DNA from 3 places in the Sporosarcina sp. Y1009 genome. Region 2 is predicted to be linked to each of the others. Evidence: riboswitches for the same ligand, from Rfam matches in the RefSeq annotation. Region 2 holds a riboswitch; each other region holds the start of a gene.
What was found. Region 2 has a riboswitch for S-adenosylmethionine ahead of metK (methionine adenosyltransferase). Riboswitches for the same ligand answer to the same signal wherever they lie in the genome.

Region 1: another riboswitch for S-adenosylmethionine. It lies ahead of AC25Y1_RS16460 (methionine ABC transporter ATP-binding protein); the one in region 2 lies ahead of metK (methionine adenosyltransferase).
Region 3: another riboswitch for S-adenosylmethionine. It lies ahead of AC25Y1_RS18905 (5-methyltetrahydropteroyltriglutamate--homocysteine S-methyltransferase); the one in region 2 lies ahead of metK (methionine adenosyltransferase).

The regions. Positions count from the first base shown of each region.
Region 1 covers NZ_JBYHFO010000017.1:55,477-60,910, forward strand. The annotation lists gene AC25Y1_RS16445 (peptide ABC transporter substrate-binding protein) at 1-1,378, opposite strand, end outside; gene AC25Y1_RS16450 (MetQ/NlpA family ABC transporter substrate-binding protein) at 1,587-2,438, opposite strand; gene AC25Y1_RS16455 (methionine ABC transporter permease) at 2,508-3,176, opposite strand; gene AC25Y1_RS16460 (methionine ABC transporter ATP-binding protein) at 3,169-4,194, opposite strand; SAM riboswitch class I at 4,280-4,385, opposite strand; gene AC25Y1_RS16465 (thioredoxin family protein) at 4,442-4,741, opposite strand; gene AC25Y1_RS16470 (toprim domain-containing protein) at 4,755-5,087, opposite strand; gene gcvH (glycine cleavage system protein GcvH) at 5,164-5,434, opposite strand, start outside.
Region 2 covers NZ_JBYHFO010000015.1:13,315-18,748, reverse strand. The annotation lists gene lepB (signal peptidase I) at 1-37, opposite strand, end outside; gene AC25Y1_RS15445 (alpha/beta fold hydrolase) at 57-845, opposite strand; gene AC25Y1_RS15440 (gamma carbonic anhydrase) at 960-1,472, shown strand; gene metK (methionine adenosyltransferase) at 1,754-2,950, opposite strand; SAM riboswitch class I at 3,143-3,262, opposite strand; gene pckA (phosphoenolpyruvate carboxykinase (ATP)) at 3,437-5,023, shown strand; gene AC25Y1_RS15425 (alpha/beta hydrolase family protein) at 5,352-5,434, opposite strand, start outside.
Region 3 covers NZ_JBYHFO010000027.1:14,639-20,072, forward strand. The annotation lists gene AC25Y1_RS18895 (4-hydroxyphenylacetate 3-hydroxylase N-terminal domain-containing protein) at 1-1,181, opposite strand, end outside; gene AC25Y1_RS18900 (flavin reductase family protein) at 1,324-1,779, opposite strand; gene AC25Y1_RS18905 (5-methyltetrahydropteroyltriglutamate--homocysteine S-methyltransferase) at 1,943-3,052, opposite strand; SAM riboswitch class I at 3,160-3,258, opposite strand; gene AC25Y1_RS18910 (helix-turn-helix domain-containing protein) at 3,375-4,649, opposite strand; gene AC25Y1_RS18915 (S41 family peptidase) at 4,889-5,434, shown strand, end outside.

The DNA.
Region 1 (5,434 bases), on a different contig from region 2:
CAAAGATTTCCAAGAAGTTGATGGCATCGTTAAAATCTGCAAGCCAACCCATACGCCCGACTTGGAAGTCACCTGCACCCATGGAGTCAAGATAGACACCCCACTCTTCATTATTAAGCTCTACATCTACTTCCAAGCCCTTTTTCCACATATCCTGTACGGCTTGTGCAATGGAGGCATGTGCTTCACTTGTGTTATAAGAAAGTTTAACGGTAGGCATTTCGCTTAAACCTAATTCTTCTAACCCTTTTTCCATCAATTTTTTCGCTTCATCAAGGTCATTATCCTTGAAGTAGCCTTCTGAGTTTTCTTCAAAAATTGAAGGTGGTACCAATGCCATCGCAGGTGCTTGCTCAGCCTGTGTAATATTGTCTACAATTCCTTGGCGATTGATCGCCATGGCGAATGCTTTACGAATATTAACGTTAGTAAATGGTTCTGCTTCTGTGTTAAATGCGTAGTAGTAAACACCAGCAAGTGGAGATATATTTAATACTTCGTCTTTCTTATATGATGGGATTGCTGCCAACGGAATCGAGTCTGTTGGGGAACCGAGCCAATCCAATTCACCTTTATCATACATTTGTTTCGCTGTATTTTCTTCCTCAATCATAACCATTTTAATTGTTTCTAACTTCACTGTGTCCGCATCCCAATACTCAGGATTTTTCTTTAGAACAATCTCATCTTTATGTTTCCAAGACTCCATAAGAAATGGACCATTTGTCACATAATTTTCCGACTGGTCTTGTGCCCAGTTAGGGTTTGCTTCGGCTACACTTGCATTGACGGGAAAGAACGTATAAAACGCTGTCAATTCAAGGAAATATGCTGTAGCTTGTTCCAACTCGACAACCAATGTTTGATCATCCTCTGCTGTAACTGCTACATCGTCCAAGGAACCGCCATTTTCTTTCGCAGCTTCGGCACCTTTAATCATATATAATTGATAGGCATAATCCGTGTCCACATTAGCTGGATCGAGTACCCATTTCCAAGCATATTCAAAGTCTTTTGCTGAAACAGCATCTCCATTAGACCATTTTGCATCTTTTCGAATTTTGAATGTATATTTCAAGCCGTCATCAGACATTGTGTAACTTTCCGCCATGGCCTCTTCTACTTCACCTTCTTGATTTACACGCATTAAACCTTCAAACGTCTGGTTTAATACCGCCCCTGATGTTGTGTCTGTTGCTAACGATGGATTTAATGAAGGCGGTTCTGACCTGATGTTCACATTTAGCGTTTGATCCGCCGCTAGTTTACCTGTTTCTTTTTCATCTGTTTTTCCAGTCTTTTCATCATCACCACAAGCTGCTAAAATCACACTCATAGTAAACACCACAACTAGTAATACTAACCATTTTTTCTTCATACTTCATTCCCCCCTCAGGCTTTTATTAAATCCAACATGTTGAAAGCGCTTACAACATATCTTGTAGTTATTATACTACCAATGATTGAATATTCCCACCTGAAATTACAGAAATGGTAGAAAAGTACGAATAATGTTTTTTCGAGAGAATTTATAACAAAAAAACGCTACCAGGTTATTCCGGTAGCGTTTCATTTCACTATTATAATTATTCCACAGGAACGATTGAACCTTTCCACTCTTCCAAGATAAAGTCTTGAATTTCTTTCGATTTCAATACTTCGATTAATGCTTTAATTCCAGCGTTGTTTTCATCGCCTTTACGGACTGCAATCACATTCACGTAAGGTGAGTCCGTTTCCTCGAGCGCAATTGAATCTTCAAGTGGATTTAGGTCTGCGTCAAGTGCATAGTTTGAGTTTATCAGCACTGCATCGCCTTCGTCATTATTATAAAGTTGTGGCAATAATGCAGCTTCAAAGTCAGCTTCGAACTGAATATTTTTTGGATTGTCAATAATGTCTTTCACTTCAGCAGTCGTTTTCTCAACGTCAGGATTCAGTTTGACAAGTCCTTCTACTTCAAGCATTGCAAGTACACGGCCATGGTCGGCAACAGAATTACTCATCAAGATTGTTGCACCATCAGGAAGATCCTTTAGTGAGTCGTATTTTTTCGAATAGACACCGATTGGTTCAATATGGATTCCACCCGCATTTACAAAATCATAGCCATGATCACTCATCGACGATTCTAGATACGGTATATGTTGGAAGTAGTTTGCATCAATTTCACCGGAGTCTAGGTCTTCGTTCGGCAAAACGTAATCTGTATACTGTTCAATAACGAGATCAACGCCTTTTTCTTTCAACAACGGCTTCACTTTTTCTAAAATAATTGCATGTGGCGTATTCGAAGCACCGATAACTAGTGTTGTTTCTTTCGCTTCTTGGTCATCTCCGCTACTTGCATTGTTATTGTCGTCATCATTTTTCGTTCCACAAGCTACTAATGTTAGTACCAATGTTGCTAATAAAATTGCTGACAGTATTTTTTTCATTGTGTAAACTCCTCTTTTCTATGCTGTTTATATAATTATCAGGCAAAGCCCGGTATTCCTATATTAACATTATCTTTTATCAAACTTTTTAACCGCTACATCTCCGATAAACTGAATGATGAAGACGATGATTAAGATAAGAATCGTTGCCATTTGCGTAACGTCTTCACGACTTCGTTGGAATCCATCCAAAAAGGCTAGCGTTCCTAGTCCACCAGCTCCGATAACACCCGCCATTGCCGTATAGCCGACAAGTGCAATTGCCGTAACGGTAATTCCCGAGATAAGGGCAGGCATCGATTCTGGTAATAACACTTTAAAGATAATCGTAGACGTTTTAGCGCCCATCGATTTTGCAGCTTCAATCACACCTTTATCGATTTCCTGCAAGGCAATTAAAACCATTCGACCATAAAACGGCGCAGCCCCGATAATTAATGCAGGTAAAGCGGCCTCTGGTCCTCGCATTGTACCAAGAAGCAATTTTGTAAATGGAATCAGCAATATAATTAAAATGATAAACGGGATTGACCTAAAAATATTGACGAATGCTCCGGAAATCGTATGAACCAACTTATTCGCCCATAACTGTCCTGGACCTGAGAGAAACAACAAGACACCTAGTGCCAACCCAAAAACAAATGTGAATACGGTCGACATTGCTGTCATATAAAGTGTCTCTACAGTCGCTTCCCACATCTTAGCCCAATCTACATTCGGAAACAGGTTTTCAATCATTACCAATTACCTCCGTCCGGACATCTTGTGCATTAAGATAATGGATTGCTTCTTGAATAATCGATTCTTCTCCATCTAGTTGAAGAATCAGCGTGCCGTAAGGGCCAGTATGTGTGTGGGCTATATTCCCTTGCACAATATTCACGTCAATCTTAAACTTTCGAATCAAGCTCGTAATCACCGGCTGTCCAGTTCGTTCCCCTACAAAGGTAAGTTTTACTAGCGTTCCAGATGGAAACTCTTCTTTAATATGTTCCATCGCTTCGATTACTTCCGCAGGTTCTGTGACTTGCGATAAGAAACGTTTCGTAATCGGCTCCCTTGGTGATTGGAACACCTTAAGAACATCGCCCATTTCGACTACTTTTCCTTCTTCCATCACAGCAACCCGGTGACAAATCTTCCGGATGACTTGCATTTCATGTGTAATGAGGACAATTGTCAGACCAAGTCGCTCATTGATATCCGTCAGGAGATTAAGTATTGAATCTGTCGTTTCTGGATCCAGGGCAGAGGTGGCTTCATCACAAAGTAACACTTCTGGATCATTTGCTAAGGCACGCGCAATCCCAACACGCTGCTTTTGTCCCCCTGACAATTCAGAAGGGTAGGCATTTTCGCGTCCCTTCAAACCTACCAATTCGATTAGTTCAGCGACTTTTCGTTCCCGTTCTGCTTTAGGGACATTGGCGATTTCGAGTGGAAAAGCAATATTATCTTTCACAGTTCTCGACCATAACAAATTAAAGTGTTGGAAAATCATGCTTACTTTTTGACGTGCTTTCCGTAATTTCTGACCTTTAATAGAAGAGATTTCCAATCCGCCGATTGTAATCGTGCCACTGGTCGGCATTTCTAATCCATTTAAAAGCCGGATGAGTGTGCTCTTTCCAGCACCACTATATCCAATCACACCAAATATTTCACCCTCTGAAATATCAAAGGTTACACCGTCCACAGCGACAATACTTTTTGAACCTTCACCGAAGACCTTATGAACGTCTGTTAAATGAATCATTTTTCTTCACCTCTATAAATAATAAAAAGCCTTACTGCTCGATGCAGAAAGGCTTAACGTTTAATGTAATAAGCGTATGTCCAATCTCTCATCTTTCAAAGCAATATGCTTTGTGTGACTTGGCACCAGTTCACTTATGTGATGGTTGCCGGGCTTCATAGGGCACTTCCCTCCGCCTCTCTTTATAAGAGTGATTAAATTATGTTTTATGATTAACAATAAATCTAGCATACCTGTCCCTGGTCTGTCAACTTATTTTCACTAGCAAATCAGGTACTGATTTGAATGCATATACCTTTTCCGTCAAAACACCATTTTTAGAAATGAGGAGGCAGGGTACACTTTCAATTTGATAATCAATTGCTAATTCCTCGTGATAATTCAAATCTGCCTTACCAATCGGTATCTCTGGTTTCATAACAGAAATTACATTCATCATTTTCGAAGCGACTGCACATGTACCGCACATTGGCGTGTACAAATAAAATACCGCAATGTCTTTTTCGCTGCTGTTCTTTTCCCAATCTCTAATTGTCCATATATCCATTATATCTACCTTCTTACATTATAAATTCAGGGTGAACTTTAATATGTGCTTCTTGAAGAATTTTTGCAAGCACATTGTATGGTGTTGTTTCAACTTCTTTATATACTCTTTCAGTGTAAAGATGAATGGCTAATGGATATTCCCTTTTGAATAATACACGGGTTTTTTCGCCATCTTCATCTGCATCAAGGAAGACGTACATCTCGAACTCTTCATAAGGTGTTAATAGTACCTCAAGATTATAAGGACTTATGGTACCATTTGTACAAATAATATCAATAGGTTCAGCAAGTACACGACTGACTCGTTTCCGATCCGCGCTTCCTTCTACAATCAAGATTTTCATCTGATTCAAGCTTTATGCGCCTCCTTTATAAAAAAAGAAAAACGCCGAATAACTTCTCGGCGTCCGGTGTCAACTATTACTCAATTGTCATTTTGTCATAGTCTTCAGCCGACATAAGTCCATCTAATTCGGAAACATTTGATGGTTCAACGACAATCATCCAGGCTTGTTCGTAAGGGGATTCGTTAACAAACTCAGGGCTATCTTCTAACTCTTCGTTTACTTCAACTACTTTTCCACTAATTGGCGCGTATAACTCAGATACTGTTTTTACAGATTCAACGCTACCGAAAGGCTCGTCTGCCGTTATTTCGTCGCCGATTTCAGGTAGTTCAACGAATACGATA
Region 2 (5,434 bases):
CCCATGAGAATAATTCTTTTTTGCCCGCCTCACTCATTTTATCTCCACCTTTATCTTCAGACGATATACCCCAGCGACCGTAAAGCGCTGTGCATGAAAGATTCTGTGTATAAAAACACTTCTTCTTGTTCTGGCTCTTGGTAAACGTCATGATATAATTTTTTCCATTCTTTATACTGAAACTCTGTCAGTTGTTGTTTTAAAAGCCAAGTTTTCGCGGCTGCAATGTCAGTGATTTTGTCTTGTCCGCCTGTGTGAAGCAAGACTGGCACATTTCGAATCGTTCCTTCATGCTGATTAACGGTCTTCATATAACTTTGTAACTCTTTATACCAGCCTGCCGTAACCATCGAGCTATAATTTTTATCATCACGTGCTTCAATATAAAATTCATAATTTCTTGTCAGTAGTTCAACATTAATATTATGATTAATTTTCATAGAAGATGACAGCTTCGTGAGTACACCTGCATACTTTGAAGGTTGATGTTCAAGTTGTAGCCAAGGCGAACTTAAAATAACACCCGCAGAGATGATCTCCTCCGTTTGCAAAATGCGCATGACAAGCGTCGCACCCAGACCGTGCCCCATGATGAAGAGCGGAAGCCCATCGACAATCCCGATTTTCAAAAGCTCTTTAACGTACTCAGTGTATGTAGCAAACTTTTCAGCGTGAACATTACGACCAGTTTGCCCTCCGTGTCCTGGTAAATCGCCCATGACAACATGAAAATTACTACTTCGCAGCTTTTGAATAAGCCAAGCATATCGATTATGATGTTCATATGCACCGTGCACAATTGCAACAACAGCTTTTGGCTGACCTTCTGCTTCCCATTTCCACATGGACAAATCCCCCTTTTATGTTGTATTCTCTTAATTTTTCCCAATTTCTTTCAATAAAAACATGTTCTTTGTTATGATAATTATACACTACAGAAGGAAAAGAGGAGAAAATATATGATTTACCCTTATAAAGATAAAACGCCAGTTATCGATCCGTCCGTTTTCATTGCAGATTACGCGACAATTACGGGTGATGTGACAATCGGCGCTGAAACGAGCGTATGGTTTAACACTGTCATTCGCGGCGACGTATCACCCGTTATCATTGGAAAAAAGGTGAGTATCCAAGATTTAAGTTGCCTTCATCAAAGCCCTAAGTTTCCGCTTATTATCGAAGACGAAGTAACAATAGGACACCAAGTGACACTACATAGTTGCACAGTTAGAAAAGGTGCATTGATCGGCATGGGTTCAATTATTTTAGACGGAGCTGAAATCGGCGAGGGCGCATTCATTGGGGCCGGCAGTTTAGTACCCCCTGGAAAAAAGATTCCCCCAAATATGTTAGCACTCGGCTCCCCTGCAAAAGTCGTCCGCGAATTAAATGACGAAGACCGTGCGGATATGGAGCGCGTCGTCAGAGAGTACGCGGAAAAGGGGCAGTATTATAAGAGTTTGCAGAAATAGAGATAACCAATAAGAAAGTGTTATAAAATTCTTACTTGGACTAAAACATAATTAGTACTGAATTTGCTATAGTTATTAAAAAGCGCAACCCTATTGCGGTTGCGCTTATTTTTTTATCACTAAAAAAATGACCATAGCGATGATAATAAACCCTACTATGCCGACAATGGCTATTAACCCAATCATGTTCATGGTAATCACCCCGCTGTCTCTTTACTAGCATGATATATCTTCCAAATAAAAAGCGCTAGAAGAGATTTTTCCCTTCTAACGCTTTTTCATTATTTATTTGCTAGTTCTTTCAATGCTTCTGCTTTATCAGTGTGCTCCCACGGAAGATCAATATCCGTACGGCCAAAGTGACCATAAGCGGCTGTTTGTTTATAAATCGGACGACGAAGGTCGAGCATTTTAATAATGCCTGCTGGACGAAGGTCGAATAACTCACGAACAACTTCGACGAGCTTGCTCTCATCTACTGTGCCTGTTCCAAATGTATTAATCGAAATCGAAACGGGCCTTGCAACACCAATGGCATACGCAAGTTGAACTTCACAGCTATCTGCAAGACCTGCTGCTACGATGTTTTTCGCAACATAACGTGCTGCGTAAGATGCTGAACGGTCTACTTTTGTCGGATCTTTCCCAGAAAATGCGCCCCCGCCGTGACGCGCATAGCCGCCGTAAGTATCGACAATAATTTTGCGTCCCGTTAGTCCTGCATCCCCTTGTGGACCACCAATTACAAATCGTCCCGTTGGATTAATGAAGTATTTTGTATCTTCATCAATTAATGCAGCTGGTACAACCGGTTCAATCACGTATTTTTTAATGTCTCGTTGAATTTCTTCAAGCGTTACCTCTGGATCATGTTGAGTAGAGATAACGATTGTGTCAATTCGCAAAGGTTTATTGTTTTCATCATATTCTACAGTCACTTGTGTTTTACCATCTGGACGTAAATAGGGAAGAATTTCTTCCTTTCTTACCCTTGCAAGCTCTTTTGAAAGCTTATGTGACATACTAATCGGAAGCGGCATGAGTTCTGGTGTTTCATTGCAAGCATATCCGAACATGAGTCCTTGATCTCCTGCGCCAATTGCTTCGATGTCTTCATCGGTCATAGAACCTTCCCGTGCCTCTAGTGCCTGGTCTACACCTGCTGCGATATCTGCTGATTGTTCGTCAATTGCAGTCAAAACTGCTGACGTTTCCCAATCAAAACCAAACTTCGCACGAGTATAACCTATTTCTTTTACTGTCTCGCGAACTACTTTTGGAATATCAACATATGTCGATGTTGTAATTTCACCTGCAACAAGAACGAGACCTGTGGTGATGGTCGTTTCACAGGCAACACGTGCATTTGGATCTTCTTCTAAAATCGCATCCAGAATGGCATCAGAAATCTGATCACACATTTTGTCCGGATGTCCCTCTGTCACTGATTCTGACGTAAACAGACGGCGGTTTGTCATATTATTTCCTCCTTATATCCTACGAGATTGATACGGTACTCATTTTCCCATGTCAAGCCCCAATTCATACAGGGGAACGGCTTTAATCGCCATTACGAGCTTTGCACACGAGGATAAAGGGTAAACATATTTAAAAAAGCCTTCCTCTCACGTGTATACATGAGGAAAGGCGTAATTTCAAAGCACCCTTCACTCTTATCATCCAAGGAGTTTCACCTTGCATCAGGTTTAGCACCTTTGCATGAACATCATAGGTTCATACAGGTTGCCGGGTTTCATAGGGACTGCCCCTCCACCAGCTCGGGATAAGAGTATCCGTTCAATAGTACATTTTACGAAACTGCTCGCAATAAGTCAACTTTCTTTCTTAATTGTAGTTGCACTTATCACTAGTATAGTATATTATTTTAAATGTGTTATACTAATTAACAAATGTGATGACAAACCACCCCTAAGGGACTAAATTGCAAAGGACGGGACTAATCTATGATTTCAGCGAAAATTGGTAACGAGCTAAAAAATCTTCTTTCTGGCAGCAACGTGAATATTCAACTTTCGGTTCCACAGCTTGTTGAAAAAACAACTTCACGAGGCGAGGCAATACTCACTGCAGACGGTGCAGTAACGGCGCAGACAGGAAAATATACAGGTCGTTCGCCCAAAGATAAGTATATCGTTGAAGAAGCTTCTTCAAAAGATAAAATCGATTGGGGAGCTGTAAACCGTCCAATCTCTGCAGAAATCTTTGATGCATTATATGACAAAGTAATTTCATACTTACAATTAAAAGATGAGCTATTTGTTTTTAAAGGATTTGCCGGTGCGGATCCCGCTTCCCGCCTTTCTATTCAAGTCGTGAATGAATATGCTTGGCATAACTTGTTTGTCCATCAATTATTCATTCGCCCGACAAAAGAAGAACTTGAAACACATGATGCACAGTTCACTGTCGTCTCAGCACCAACATTTAAAGCAGACCCTGAAATCGACGGAACTGACTCTGAAACTTTCATTATCGTGAATATGGAAAAGCGGATTATCTTAATTGGCGGAACTGAGTATGCCGGTGAAATGAAGAAATCGATTTTCTCCATCATGAACTACTTGCTACCTGAAAAAGATATTATGCCGATGCATTGTTCGGCTAACGTTGGTCAAGACGGCGACGTTGCATTGTTCTTTGGACTTTCAGGTACAGGAAAAACGACACTTTCCGCAGATGCGGACCGTAAACTTATTGGAGACGATGAGCACGGTTGGTCTGATAACGGCGTCTTCAATATTGAAGGCGGTTGCTATGCGAAATGTATCAATCTATCAGCAGAAAAAGAGCCTGAAATTTTTGGTGCAATCCGTTTCGGTTCTGTTCTAGAAAACGTAGTTGTCGATTCTGATACACGTATTCCCGATTATGACGATGGTTCATTAACAGAAAATACACGCGCAGCATATCCAATCCATAATATTGATAATATCGTTACACCATCAGTTGCAGGCCATCCAAACACAATCGTGTTTTTGACAGCGGATGCATTCGGTGTACTGCCGCCTATTTCAAAGTTAACAAAAGAACAAGCAATGTATCATTTCCTAAGCGGATTCACATCAAAACTTGCTGGAACAGAGCGCGGCGTTACATCACCAGAAGCAACATTCTCAACTTGCTTCGGTTCACCGTTCCTTCCATTACATGCAACGGTCTACGCAGAAATGTTAGGGAAGAAAATCGACGAACACAACGCACAAGTATTCCTCGTCAACACAGGTTGGACCGGCGGAGCATACGGCGTAGGAAAACGCATGGAATTAAAATACACACGATCAATGGTACGCGCAGCACTCGCTGGAAAACTTAATAACGTCGAAACTGAAGAAAACAGCATATTTGGTTTAAATATGCCAACATCAATCGAAGGCGTTCCAACTGAAATCCTAAACCCACGCAATGCCTGGGCTGATAAAGCTGACTACGATAAAAAAGCAAATGAATTAGCAGATCTATTCCGAGAAAACTTCAAAAAATTCGGCACCGTCACAGAAGAAATCATCTCAAAAGGCGGACCCACTGCATAATAAAAAATAAAGTATATGAGGAGATTCAAGCTACTCTCTCCTCATATACTTTTTGTTTATTTCCTTTAAAAGGAACTTTTCAAACATTGTATTGTCCGAAAACTCCGCAATTGTTAGGAGTCACTTTATATACTAACTTTGTATAATGAAATCTATAGTTGATTGGAACGGAGGGCGGCGACTCCCGCGGGAAAAGCGAGACAGGCGAGACCCTGGACTGAGCGTAGCGAAGGAAGCGGCTCGGCGCTCGCCCGCAGGAAAGCGTCCGCCCGGAGTGGAAATCAACGGTATTAATATACAAGTGGTATTTAGTAACAGAATTCAACCTTTACTTCCCCTGACTCCTCATCCAATCACAAAGACCTCGAACAACCTCAGCATTTTTCACAGGTGGAAAATAATGCGTATACT
Region 3 (5,434 bases), on a different contig from region 2:
ACATTTTCAATAATTTCTTTTACTTTTGGCCATCCTTCAGACATGAACATTCGATAAGCTAGCCCATAATTCAAATTGGGAAGCACGGTACCATTTCTCCCCTCATCAGGGTTCAATGCCATTGCATCACTTAATGCCCAAAACATGTTTTTCCACGCAATAACCTCGCCCACATTCACTTGGACGCCTCGGAATTGGTCTGTCCCGTTCATTTTAACCGCCTTCAATAATAACCCCGATACGAAATCGAGCTTGACCGCTAGTCTTGTTACGCCGTGAAATGTAAATCGGTTTAAGAAACCACTTTCTGCGAAGAAGTTATTCGCTTTTTCGATATCTTTGTAAATGATGACGTTCTCCCATGGAATGATTGCTTTATCAAAAACAAGAACTGAATCATTTTCATCAAAGCGGCTACTCAGTGGGTAGTCAAATGGGCTTCCCATTACAGCTGCAGTCATTTCATATGATGCTCTGCTAATCAGCTTCACGCCTGGCGTATCCATAGATGCAATAAAGACTAACGCATAGTTCTCATCTGTAATCGGCGCTGCACCGTAATGCGCTACAAAGTTATAGTTTGTTAAGGCAGATCCCGTTGCGACCATCTTTGCGCCACTAACGATAATGCCTTCATCTGTTTCGCCTTCTGTTCTGATAAAAATATCTTTGACAGCTTCAAGCGGGGTATGTCGATCGACCGGCGGATTAATGATCGCATGGTTGAAATACCAGTTACGCTCCTGTGCTTCCTTATACCATCTCCGGGCATTATCTGCATATTTTCCGTAATAATCAGGATCTGCACCGAGCGTTCCAAGAAAAGCAGCTTTGTAATCTGGAGATCTCCCCATTTGTCCAAAGGTTAACTTTGCCCACTCGGCAATGGCATCCCTGGATTCTAGTAATTCCTTAGAATTCTTGTCCACTCTAAAGTACTTTTGTGTGAATCCCCCGTTACCTGTGTCAGTCTCTGTTGTCAATACATCTTTCGTTTTTTCATCGTGTAATGCATCGTACAGTCTTGCAATAGATCGGGCTGCATTACGAAAAGCCGGGTGAGTTGTGACGTCTTTCACTTTTTCCCCGTGGAGCCAAATTTCCCGCCCATCTTTTAGACTTTCCAAGTACTCTTGTCCAGTCAATGGAATCGTTGTCTTTTTTTCTTCATCTACTTTCATTATCGCTTTCCTCCTTTTAATGGCATCGATCATTCCAAACAGCTCTAAACCCCAATATGCTTGGGATTAGAATGAATTGAAGAGTTGTCCATACCCCATTGTATTTAGGGGAAGTGAGGATTATTCATAAATAGGCGTTTAGTTATGAATCCCTGATAAATTTCCCTTTGAAATAACTTAGTGGATTGCCTTCGGTGTAATGAAAATCAATCACTTTCCCGACATATAAAACATGATCTCCGCCGTCATATTCTGCCCAAGGCTCGCACTCTAAATAGGCGAGTGAATCTTGAAGGCGGTGGCAGCACGTCCCTTTTTCCCAGCTAAAAGGTTCATTGTCAAGGGGTCTTCCAGCGAAATGCATCGCAGTATCCTGCTGCGTTTCTTTTAAAATATTTATTGTAAAATGGTTGTTTTTTAAAAACTGAAATGCTTTTGTTTTTCGATCTACAGATACGAGTAGTAAGGGTGGGTCCAGTGAGACTGAAGTAAATGAGTTTGCGGTAAACCCATGTTGGCCATCGCTTGTATCACATGTGACGACTGTTACGCCTGTTGCGAAGTGGCCAAAGCAGTTTCTTAATTCTTTGCTATCCAACTACATCTCCTCCAAATAGTGTAATGGTATATTGCTGTGATTTTTATTTGCTTCTTCTAAAAGTCTATTCACTTGTCCCTAATCTTTATTCCTCCCGAATGCACAAAAAAGCACATCACTTGTACACGACAAGGATGCGCTTTTGCTTTAAACTTTTTAAACGTTACTTTTCCCAAATTTCCTTCGAAATGTCAACAATAAACTTCAACTTTTCCCATTGCTGCTCTTCTGTCAGGTTATTTCCATGATGCGTTGAAGCAAAACCGCATTGTGGGCTTAAACATAATTGTTCAAGCGGAACATGTTTAGATGCTTCTTGTATTCGAGATTTGATCAGCTCTTTGTCTTCAAGCTCTCCATTTTTCGATGTGACAACACCTAGCACAACTTGCGCACCGCCATTTGGAATATGCTCAAGTGGTTTAAAGTCTCCTGAACGTTCATCGTCATATTCCAAGAAGAAGCCATCCACATTTTCTTTTGCAAGTAGTGTTGGCGCAATTAGATCATAGCTTCCTTCAAACGCCCAGTTAGAGCGGTAGTTTCCACGACATAAATGTGTTGAAACGACTAGATCTTCTGGTTTTCCTTCCAATACGGCATTTGCTACACGGAGAGCCAAATCAATCAAATATTCTCTCGAGTATTCGCCATCGTTAAAAGGAATATCCGGCGAAGAAAGCCCTGCAATATACACATCATCTAATTGTAAATAACGGACACCTGCATCATAGAATGCTTTGAAAGCATCGCGGTAAGCTTGAATAACATCTTTAGCATATTCTTCAATATCGGGATAGATGGTTTCATCTCTAATGCCGATATTAAATAATTGGTTCGGACTTGGTATTGTTTGTTTGGCAACAGCGCGTCCAGCAACGATTTCATTGAATTCTATAAAGTCTTTCACATGTGGATGGTCAGGATTGAATGAAACCTTCCCGATGTTACGGACATTATATCTTTCTGTTTCTTCATCACCACTAAAAACATACCCTATATCTGGAACATATCCTTCTATCCCGTTTAACTGCTCTAGAAAATCTGTATGCCAAAATCTACGTCTAAACTCCCCATCAGTTACTAATTCTAAACCAATTTCAATCTGCTTATCGACAACTCTTTTAATTTCAGTCGTTTCTACTTCACGCAGTTGTTCAGCTGTAATCTCACCCGCTTGAAACTTTTTCCGTGCATTGTGTAGGATTTCCGGACGTAGTAAACTCCCTACATGATCCGCCTTAAATGGTGCTTTTGTCAATGTCTCTGTCAGTGTTTTTGTCATTTTGCCATTCCTTCTTTCCAATTATATTAATAACTAGAATAAGAAAAACCTCTTCATTGAATAAGAAGAGGTTGGCATTTTATCGCTGTTCACTCTTCTCATCTCCAAGCTTACGCTACTGGAATTAGCACAGTACATAAATGTCTGTTGCTGAGGCTTCAAAGGGCCAGTCCCTCCACCTCTCTGGATAAGAAAGTTTCACTATTTAGTTATTGATATACACTTTACACATGCTTTTATCGAATGTCAAGGGTATTTTGAATATTATTATTGTTAGCAGTAAATCAACTGTTCACTTTAAGGCTTTAACTCATTCCCTAGACACATCCGCCAACACTTCGCGAGCGAAGTGAAAGTATGACGAGTATGGCATTTTGTGTAATTTCTCGACGGCATACTTCGCAAGTTGTTGGGCTTTCACGACATCTTCAAGATGGAAATAGCAAATCGCTTTGTAACTTTTTGTAATTTCTCTAATCGCTACGTCTAATGGAGATATTTCCACAAATTCATTTACTTCGATTGTATTGGAATTAAACAAATCAAGTGCCTTCTCATAATGACCTAATCTTGTTAAACTTCGCGCTTTCAAATCCCTTACAAAAACTAGCAAGCCCTCTTTTTCAGGTTCACTTAAAGACGATTCGTTCAACACATAGCGTTCATATTCATCCGCCATTTCAATCGCATGCTCATACTTATTCTCAAAAAACTCCTCGTATAAGACTTTCGCCAATTCATGTTCAATGAATAAATACTCATGCTGCATTAGGTTAATAAATGACGTCGCATCAGCAACATATTTTCGTGCTTCTTCATAATGATGTGCATCATAAAGAAGCCAGGTCTTTATATTCAAGAAGCCATAATAATCCGTTAAAATAAGACTCTTTCGGGAAAATCCAATAGCTGTATCTAGTAATTCATGGGCTGCTTTCATATCACCTAATGCCGTATACGACCAAACTTTCCCAGCCAGTAGCTCGATATAAATCGCTCTCGTTTCCAAGCTATCTTCAGTTATTAATTTATCAAGCCCCTTATCTAGAATCTCAATTGTTTCCCTATAGTTTGCGTTTGCAAATTCAATATTCGCAAGAAATGCCCATAACCTAACGACACGCCATTCCATTTGTAATTCTGTGTATAAAGCCATCGCTTTCTCGGTATACAATTCCCAGTTGCTATCTACGTTCTTTAAGTATTCCTCATTGGACTGAACATATAAAGCGTATAGAGATTTCGCGTATAATTCATAAACCCTAGCCGCCTCATAACTTTGATCCATCTTCATAAGCAATGGTTGTAATAAGTTTGTCGCCGCTAAAACGTCATCATTAGCAAATAATTCGGTTGCCGTATTTATTTTGTCTCGAAGTTCTTCTTTTGATATCTCTTCGACAAGATCTGCTATGTCTACATCTAACTGAACCGCAATATAATGCAATCTTTCTATCGAAGGCCGGGTTTTTCCATTTTCAATTAAGCTAATCATTCCCCGGGAGACATGCTCATTTGCCAAGTCTGAAATCGTCATTTTTTTCATCGTTCGAATTCGTTTTATGTTTTCTCCAACATGCTTCATCTAGCTCCCCCTCTCCAACTTTCTCTTATTATGAGTATATCACGTTCAATTAAACGAACTCAGTTGTTTAATATATTGAATTATAACTATTTTTCATGTATCATTGTGTTTAATATATTAAACACAATTAGAAGCTAATTATAAGGCAGGGACAGATGGATTGAAATTCAAGTTGCAGACGTGTCCGAAATGAGTTTTCATGTATTGAAATCTAATGGGAAAAGGATTGGTGAGTGTCTATGACTAGGTATTCTGAAATATTTAAAGAAATAATTGATATTACACACAATGATTATGCTGGATGGGATGAAAAGCTAGGATGGGATCATTCTGAAAATCACCTTAGGAAAATAGAAAAACTAGAAGATAAGCAGGAAATGACACCTCAAAAATTTGTGGAAATAGTTAATGATTATCTTATTAGTTTTCAAGATCGACATATGTATTTTCTCTTAAAGGGATCAGATAACGTAAAAGCAAGCACTCTTGGTTTTCGAGTAAGAAGATATAATGATGCGCTCTATGTTACAGAAACCTTTGAAGAGAATCGATTTCCAAAGGGATCAAAAATTATCTCCATCGACAATCAAACAATTGAAGAATTAATTACTTCAAAACGATATTTACTGAGAGAAACAAGTGCCGAGCGTGAGGATTGGTCGAATATAATTAATAAATCATCATTTATTAAAATAGAAAACGAAAATGGACAACACATTAAATTTGATTTGAAAAAATATGAAACAGTGCGTCGAAAAAAAGAATCCTTACTAAAAACAATTAAT